Linked DNA regions of Bryobacter aggregatus MPL3. The protein of the gene in region 2 interacts with the protein of the main gene of each other region in a pairwise test. Links are inferred from orthologs where the notes say so. Each region holds a gene or a part of one and is shown on either strand. Other genes may lie near its edges.

Region 1 (2,974 bases), 130 kb from region 2 along the record:
GACACTGCTGTCGGGCATCTTCAAGCGCGACGTCACCGTGAGGTTGCGGCCTGGCTTCTTCCCCTTCGTCGAACCTGGTTTTGAACTCGACATCCAGTGCATGGTCTGCGGCGGCAGCGGTTGCCCGGTCTGCAAACACTCTGGCTGGGTCGAACTGCTTCCCTGCGGCCTCACGCACCCGAATGTTCTCCGCGCGGGCGGCATTGATCCCGACCAATACGGCGGCTTTGCCTTCGGCCTCGGTCTCACCCGCCTCGTCATGATGCGTTATCTGATTGACGACATCCGTTGGTTGCAATCGGGCGACCTCCGTTTCTTGAAACAGTTTTAGGAGCATCCACCTTGAAGTTCTCCTACCAATGGCTCACTGAGCTGGTTGAAGATCTCGACATCGACGCGAAAGAAGTTTCCCGCCGCATCACCCTGCACACCGCAGAGAGCGAGGGCGTCGAAGAGCACGGCGCGCTGTGGAAGGGCGCCTGCCCTGCCACCGTCCTTAGCGTCGAGAGCATCCCCAACGCCCACAATGTCAAAGCGGAAGTCGAAACCGCCCTCTACGGCAAGAAGACTCTCGTCTGCGGCGCGCCGAATTGCCGCGCCGGCCTGCGCACGATCTACATCCCGCTTGGTGTCAAGCGCATCAGTGGGGTTGATAGCGACGGCATGCTCGCCAGCCCCGCCGAACTCGGCATCAACGGCGACCACGACGGCATCATCGAACTGAGCGAAGACTTCGCGCTCGCCCCCGACGCGATCATCGAGATCGACAACAAGAGCCTCACCCATCGCCCCGACCTCTGGGGCCACTACGGCATGGCGCGCGAACTGGCCGCCATCCTCGACAAGCCGCTGGTCGACCCGGTCAGCTTAGAACTGTTGCCCGAGGGCGACCCGCAGGTTGCGGTCGAAGTGCTTGACTCCCATCTCTGCCCCCGTTTCTCGGCCCAGCTCTTTGAAAACGTCAGCGTCACGGACTCGCCCTACTGGCTGCAGTACCGCCTGCAATCGATCGGGCTGAACTCGATCAGCAACATCGTCGACGTCACCAACTGGCTGCTCGCCGAGCTGCCGCAGCCCACCCACGCCTACGACGCCGATAAGATCCACGGCAAGATCATCGTCCGCCGCGCCACCGACGGCGAAACAATGCTCGCGCTGAACGGCGAAGAGTATACCCTCACCGCCGAAGACCTCGTCATTGCCGACGAACAGGGCGCCATCGGCATCGCCGGCGTCATTGGCGGCAAGGCCAGCTCCATCGGCCCGGACACCAAGCGCATCATCCTGGAGGCGGCAAATTTCAACGCCTCGGCCGTGCGCAAGACAAGCTCCCGCCTGAAGCTGCGCACCGACGCCTCCATGCGCTTTGAGAAGGCGCAGGACCCCGTCAACACGCTGCGCGCCATTGCTCGCGGCGCGGAACTCTTTGAGCTGGTCAGCCCTGGCATCCGTGCCGTAGGCGGCCCCACCGACGTCGCCGCAGTGGCCAAGCCGTTGCCGGTCATCACCCTTTCCCTGCCCTGGCTCACCCGTAAGCTGGGCCGCGAGATCGCCAAGCCCGAGGTGATTGGCATCCTCACCCGCCTCGCCTTCCTGGTGGAAGACCGGGGCGACACGCTGCTGGTTACTGTCCCCAGTTGGCGCGCGACCAAGGACGTCTCGATACCGGACGATCTCGTCGAAGAAATCGGCCGCACCGTGGGCTATGCCACCATCACGCCGGTTGCCCCGGCCATGCCCGTCGTGCCTCCTCCGGTCAATGAGGAGCGCCGCTACTTCAACCGTTTGCGCAACGTCGCCACCCAGCACGGCTATCACGAAATCTACAACTACTCGTTTATCAGCGAAGCGCAGGCCAGCCGTCTCGGCGTGCCACTCGCATCGCATGTGCGTGTGTTGAACCCCATCGCCTCCGACCAGAGCCTGATGCGCACGACGCTGCTGCACGGCGTCCTCAAGAACTTTGAGGACAACCGCAAGCACTTCGACGCCTTCCGCTTCTTTGAGATCGGCAAGGAGATCCACAAGCAGCCCTCCGGGCTTCCATCCGAGGTCCCGCACCTGGTCGCTGGGGTTTACCAGAACGAAGGCGCGCTCCAGGAGATCCAGAATCTGGTCCGCGCCATCGCCCCGCAAGCGAGCTTTGAGCCGACCACAGAAGTCCACGCCTACGAGCATCCGCAGCGTGTGGCGATTGTCTTCCTCGATGGCGTCCCAATCGGCCGCATCTTTGAGTTCCATCCAAACTGGGTGGAAGGCCGCGCCGCCGTGCTCAATCTCAATCTCGACACGCTCGCGCCCCTGCTGGCCAAGCCGGTCCGCTATGCGCCCATCCGCCGCTTCCCAGCCAGCGAGTTCGATCTCAGCGTGCTCACCGCGCCGCGTGTCTACGCCAATGCCGTCGAGAGCGTTCTGCGGAGCGCCGCCAGCACGGCTGTGGAGCAGATTGCCTTCGTTCGCGACTTCACCTTGCCCGACCAGAAGCGCAGCCTCTCCTTCCGCGTGACAGTCGCCAACAAAGAACGCACCCTCACCCAGGAAGAAATCACTGCAGAACGCGACGCGCTCATTGCCGCCATCCGCTCTGCGGGCTTTGAACTTCGCTAGCGCTTTTCCGTACTCTGAGAGAAGAGAACTTCTCTCATGCACCTTTTCAAACTCACGCTGCTCTCCGCACTTGTGGCGCTTCCCTTGCTACCGCAGGGGCTGCCGCCGCTCATTGATCGCGAACTTCTTTTCGGCAATCCCGAAATCGCCGGAGCGCAGCTTTCGCCCGACGGCAACTTCATCGCCTTCCAGAAGCCGTACAAAAACACCCGCAACATCTGGGTGAAGGAAACAAACGAACCCTTCTCGGCGGCACGGTTGCTCACCCAGGAGACCAAGCGGCCAATCAGTGGCTTCTTTTGGAGCGCCGACTCGAAGTACATTCTCTTCGTCAAGGACAACGATGGCGACGAGAACTTCAACGTCT
Region 2 (5,915 bases):
AATCACCTCTACGGGTTCACCGTTGAGCTGCGTGGGCTGGTAGACCCACTGCCTTACCGCCTCAGTAGCCGCCTGCACGAGCAGCGGATGGCCGGAGACGAGTGTAAGATTTTGGATGGAACCATCCTTGGCAATCACGGCGTTAAACTTCACGACGCCGGAGATACGAGCTTGGCGGGCCAGCGGCGGATAAGCCGGCTTGGGCTGGCGAACGAGCTTGGCGCTCTGGACGTTACCACCGACGCGAATGGGGGCCGCCGGCGGCTTGGGCTTCGGCGGCTCTTCCTTTTTCGGAGGAGGAGGCGGCGGGCCCGGAATGGAGCCAAGCAGACCACCAGTGACACCACCGGGAACGCCACCAGGGACGCCTCCGGGAACACCACCCGACACACCCGTAGCCACAGGAAGCTCTTCTTCCTTGATCATGGCGACTTCTTTCGGAATCGTCTTCGGAGCCGTCAGCATGTTCGCATTGAACTGCTTGGGGACAACCTTCACCTGCTTCACCTGCTGCACGGGAGCAGGAGGCGGCGGAGGAGGCGGCGGCGGAGGCGGAGCGACGAGGCTACCGGTGAGAGCAGCTGCGCTAATCGATTCATAGTAAATCAGCGGAATGACCACAATGACCGCCAGCAATACGATTTGGACGGCAAATGAGATCAGAACCGAGCTAGCTTTTCTCGTTTGATTCTTTTCATCTATCAGGCTTTGCTCAAACATTCCTGCATCCTTCCCTTACCCAGGTTCAAAGGCCCCTTGGGGATCAGTGTTATTTCGTCGCGAGCTTTTTCGCGTTTGTTACTGCCTGTGACGGCCCGCCAGGCTTTTGGCTATCACGACGCTTCTTGAGGAAGTCTTGCGTGAACACCAGCAGTGGGCTCGCCACGAAAATCGAAGAGTAAGTACCAATCAAGATTCCGACGACGAGGGCGAAGGCGAAACCATTCAACACCTGTCCGCCGAACAACCATAGCGCAACCGCAGTGAGCAAGGTAAGACCAGAGGTCATAATCGTCCGGCTCAGCGTCTCATTCACGCTGCGATTCACGATTTCGGTCATGTCCCCCTTACGTCCGCGCTGCAGGTTTTCCCGGATGCGATCGAACACGACAATCGTGTCGTTCATCGAGTAACCAACTAATGTAAGGAGCGCGGCAATCACTGTCAAGGAAATCTCCTTATGGAAGATTGAAAATAACCCGATCGTGATCACAATGTCATGGAAGACCGCAACGACGGCCGCAAAACCATACGCAAACTCAAAGCGGAGGCCGAGATAGATCAGCATTCCACCGAGCGCGTAGAGCGTCGCGAGAATCGCCTTGGTGCGCAATTCACTTCCCACACGCGGACCCACAACTTCCGTATTGCGGATCACATACTTCCCAATCGTGGACTCCTGCTTGATCACATTGAGGATCTGCGGGGTCATCCCGGGAAGGCCGCTGAGCTCATCCAAGTTAGAGAGCAAGCCGCCCTTCTGCTGGTCGCGGTACTTCAACACTTCGCCAATCAGCTTCTTCAAATCGTCATCGGAAATGAAGACGCCGCCGCGCTGCAGAGGTAAATTCAACCGTTCATAGACTCGCTGCATCGGCGCACCTGTCAGATTCAACTTGTCGGCCTCGACCTTGTAGATCGTCGCAAGTGTGTCTTCAATGGTTTGCCGAGTGGACTGCAAGTCCTTCTCGTTGCGCAACTCCGTTTGGATCATCAATTCGTTCGCATTTTGCACTGCGACAACGGAGATTTCACCCGGAATTTTCTTACTGAGTTCTGTGCGAATTTGCTCTTCACTCGGTTTTTCGGCGAACTTCACATAGAGCAGCGTGCCGCCCTTGAAGTCGATACCGTATTCCGGTCCGCCCTTTATCGCCAGACTCACCAAACCTGCCACGGTGAGAACCAAAGACAGGCCAATCAAGGGCCATTTGTGACCCATGAAATCGAAATTTGAATTACGAAAAAGCTCCATGCTGCCTAATCCGGCTAGCGTCCAAACAGTTCAGACACCAGCCATTCCTTTCTTGTTCCCGCCGGAGCGATATTTATTGGCTCAACGGCGAAGAAATTTGAATTCTGAAAGAGCTCAGCTAGATGCTGAGCTCAGTTACCTTCTTGTTGCCGCTCAATTCCCAGTCAAAGATGACTTTGGACACAAAGACCGCAGTGAACACGTTCGCCAGGAGACCGATGATCAGCGTCACGGCGAAGCCCTTCACATTGGTGGTGCCAAAGATGAACAGGAAGGCGCTGGAGACGATGGCGGTGACGTGGGTGTCAATGATGGTCAGGAAGGCGCGGCTGAAGCCGGCGTCGATAGCTGTACGCACGCTCTTGCCTTCACGAAGTTCTTCCCGGATGCGCTCAAAGATCAGCACGTTCGAGTCGACGGCCATACCGATGGTGAGGACCACACCGGCGATGCCGGGCAGCGTGAGCGTTGCCCCCACATAGGCCAGGACCGCGATGAGAATGATCGCATTGAGAATGAGTGCGACTGTTGCGTTGATGCCGGACTTCTTGTAATAAACGAGCATCACGAAGATGACCGCAAAGAGTCCGACGAGGCCACTCATGAGGCCTTCGCGAATCGAATCGGCGCCGAGCGACGGCCCAACGGTGCGTTCTTCGAGGTAGACCACGCTGGCCGGCAGAGAACCGGCGCGGAGGATGAGCGCAAGGTCGTTGGCGTCCTGCTGGTTGGCTGCGCCCGTGATCTGGCCGTTGTCAGAAATCTTGCTCTGGATGGTGGGAGCGCTGCGTACCTGGTTGTCGAGAACGATGGCCAGACGCTTGTTGATATTGGCTTCCGTAAAGCGGCCGAAGCGCTGTGCGGCGTCCTGGCTCAACACAAAGGTGGTGACCCAGCCGCTGTTCATCTGATCTTGGGCGGCGCGGGAATCGCGCAGATCGCGGCCAGTGATGACCGGAGTGCGCTTGAGCAGGAACCAGCTCTCCTGGCTGCCCATGCCACGGACGGCCTTGGTGCCAGCCGGGAGAATGCCGTTGAACTGTCCGAGCATCTGATCGCGCGAGGCAAAGGGCCCGTCCTGCACTTCATAGAGCTCAAGGAGCGCAGCTGTCTGGAGGATCTGCTTGATGCGGGCAGGATCGTCCACGCCAGGCATCTGGATGAGGATTTCCGGTTCGGTCTCCGCAGCGCCACGCTGCTGGACGCTTGCTTCAGCAAGGCCCAGGCCGTCAATACGATTCTCGATGGTGTGGATCGCGCTGCCGACGGTTTTCTTGCGCAGATCGAGAGCAGCCGTGGTCTTGTAGGTCAGCTTGTAGTCCGTGCCGCTGGTGCTGGTCATGTTCCAGTCGGTAAAGCGGTCGCTGATGATCTTGCGGAAATCGCCAGCCTTGGCGGACGGAATGCCCTTGGCCGTGATTTCAATCTTGTCCGCAGTCTCGATGCTGGTGGGTTCGTTGCGATCAAAGGAACCGTACTCGATCGAAGCCGAGCGGAGCTCGTTCTTGATGCGATCGATGACCTGGTCCGCTTCCGCTTTGAAGGCGTCCTGCACCTGGACCTGGAGCACCAACTGGCTGCCACCTTTCAGGTCGAGGCCGAGCTTGATGTTCTTTTCGAAATTCTCGGCTAACTCTTGTCGATTCTTCGGAATTCCGATGATGCCGTAGATACAAATCAAAGTCACGCCAACGATGGTCGCGATCTTGATTCCTAAACTTCTCTCCATTACGAAACCTTCCTGCTTAAATTGCCGCCCGCCGTTCTGATGCGGTGCTCGCGGTCTACTTCTGGGCTATTGTGCCTTCAGGCACGATCAAGCTGGCTACGCTCTGCCGGGCAAAGCGCAGCTTAACGTTATCCGGCTTTATGCGGAGGGTCAAACTCTGATCCTCGTCGTTCATCGCGATGATGGTGCCGATGATGCCACCGTTGGTCACCACTTCATCGCCGTTCTTGAGATTGGCCAACATCTCTTTGGTCTGCTTGCGCTGGCGTTGCGCGGGGAGCAGCACGAGGAAATACATGATGCCGAACATTGCCACGATGGGCAAGAGTCCGAGCATTGAGTTGGGCTGGGCTTGTATATAAAAGCCGGGCAGCATCAAAAATGACATTGTCGGGGTCGTCCTAAAAGATTCTACAGTCTTTTGCTAGTCTTCCTTCGCTTCGGGAGTCGCATTTGCGCGCGTCTCCGCAAGAAACTGTGGAAATCTCCCATTCAGAATACTACTCCGCATGGCGCGCATGATGTCAAGGTAGTACCGAAGGTTGTGAATTGTGGCCAAAGTCGAAAAAAGTATCTCCTGGGCCAAGAAGAGATGGCGAAGATAGGATTTTGAGAAGTTGCGGCAGCAGTAGCAGCCGCAGTTGGGGTCGAGCGGCGAGGGGTCGTCGCTGAATCGCGCGTTCTTGATGACGATGCGGCCCTGGCTGGTGAAGAGACAGCCGTTGCGGGCGTTGCGGCTGGGCATGACGCAATCCATCATGTCGACGCCACGGGCCACGTATTCCGAAAGCTCTTCGGGAAGACCGACGCCCATGACGTAGCGCGGCTTGTTGGCCGGCAGGAGCGGGGCGACCAGTTCGGTCATCGCGAGACTTTCGGGACGGGGTTCGCCGACGCTGAGGCCGCCAATCGCGTAACCGTAGGCGTCGAGCTCGAGCAGGGATTCGGCAGAGGCGCAGCGCAGATCGGCATACATGCCGCCTTGGACGATGGGGAACAAGGCGTGCTTCTCGACACAATCAGCACGCGGGCCGCGATAGTGATCAAACGCACGCCGGGCCCAGCGGCTCGTAAGCTCCATGCTTTGCCTGGCACGCTCGTACGTCGCCGGGTATTCAGTGCATTCGTCGAGCACCATCATAATGTCGCTACCGAGGGCGAGTTGGACGTCAACGGTGCTTTCGGGGGTGAAGGTGTGGCGGTCGCCGTTGAGGTGGCTGCGGAATTCGACGCCGCTTTCGCGCACCTTGCGCAACTCGCTGAGCGAGAAGACCTGGAAGCCGCCGCTATCGGTGAGGATCGGGCGATTCCAGTTCATGAAGCGATGGAGGCCGCCGAGAGCCTGCACGGTCTTGTGGCCGGGGCGCAGATAGAGGTGGTAGGTGTTCGAAAGAATGATCGGCGCATCGACTTCGGTTTCGAGATCGCGCGGCATGACGCCTTTGACGGTGGCCTGCGTGCCGACGGGCATGAAGATGGGCGTCGGGATGTCGCCGTGCGGCGTGTGGAGCGTGCCAGCTCGCGCGCCTGTTTCCGGGCACACGGCTTCCAAATCGAACTGAAAGGGGGTCAATCCTTTATTTTAGCTGGCTAGTGTTATGATTTGCCCATTCCACCCATTGGACGAGTTCCGTTTTTGGTTGCCGGGCTGCTGCTGTTTGGCCTGAAGCAGTTTCTGGATCGCTCGATCACAGCACGCTTCGGTCACATCTGGACGCCGGAGCTGTATTGGTCGCCGATTGGAGTGCCTGTTTATTCGGTGCACGGGATGGATCGCGACTTTGTGCTGGCGCTGGCTTATGTCGCGGTTCCATTTGCGCTCCTTGGGGTTTGGCTGACGACGTGCCGCTTAAAGAAGCTGGAGCTACCGTGGTGGAGCTCCCTGTTGTTCTTTGTGCCGGTATTGAACTTATTTTTCTTCGCGTTTCTTGTGATTACCAATCAGCCCTCAGCGCCTGCAGATCATTCGCTTGCCTGGGATTGGTGGCCGCGTGCAGAGGGTGGGTCCTTTGCGCTCGCCTCGACGCTATCTGCGTTGCTGGCTACGCTTACGGTTGGCATTGCTGTGAAAATGGCGTCCGCTTATGGATGGGGGCTTTTCTTTGGAGTGCCGTTTGCGATCGCGCTCCTGACCACGCTTCTGCACTCGATGCGGGAGGAGCGATCCTTTGGCAGTTGCGTTGCCGCAAGCCTGATCGCGCTGGTGATTTG

The links. Proteins that work in one complex are often made in the same cells at the same time.
Region 1: the proteins of secD (region 2) and pheT interact in binary tests that used the Escherichia coli proteins (3 or more experiments, as listed by UniProt). The link is inferred for Bryobacter aggregatus MPL3 from one-to-one orthologs.

What each region holds. Positions count from the first base shown.
Region 1 is NZ_JNIF01000003.1:537,227-540,200, forward strand. It holds pheT (phenylalanine--tRNA ligase subunit beta), read left to right. Parts: upstream 1-342; coding sequence 343-2,607; downstream 2,608-2,974. Other genes in the region: M017_RS0102930 (phenylalanine--tRNA ligase subunit alpha), read left to right, coding at 1-331; M017_RS26200 (S9 family peptidase), read left to right, coding at 2,644-2,974.
Region 2 is NZ_JNIF01000003.1:669,149-675,063, forward strand. Bases 1,400-4,357 are described here. They hold secD (protein translocase subunit SecD), read right to left. Parts: upstream 3,705-4,357; coding sequence 2,094-3,704; downstream 1,400-2,093. Other genes in these bases: secF (protein translocase subunit SecF), read right to left, coding at 1,400-1,975; yajC (preprotein translocase subunit YajC), read right to left, coding at 3,760-4,092; tgt (tRNA guanosine(34) transglycosylase Tgt), read right to left, coding at 4,129-4,357. In the rest of the region: M017_RS0103510 (energy transducer TonB), read right to left, coding at 1-720; more of secF, read right to left, coding at 770-1,399; more of tgt, read right to left, coding at 4,358-5,277; M017_RS0103535 (SRPBCC family protein), read left to right, coding at 5,308-5,915. UniProt on the Escherichia coli protein: Part of the Sec protein translocase complex. Interacts with the SecYEG preprotein conducting channel. SecDF uses the proton motive force (PMF) to complete protein translocation after the ATP-dependent function of SecA.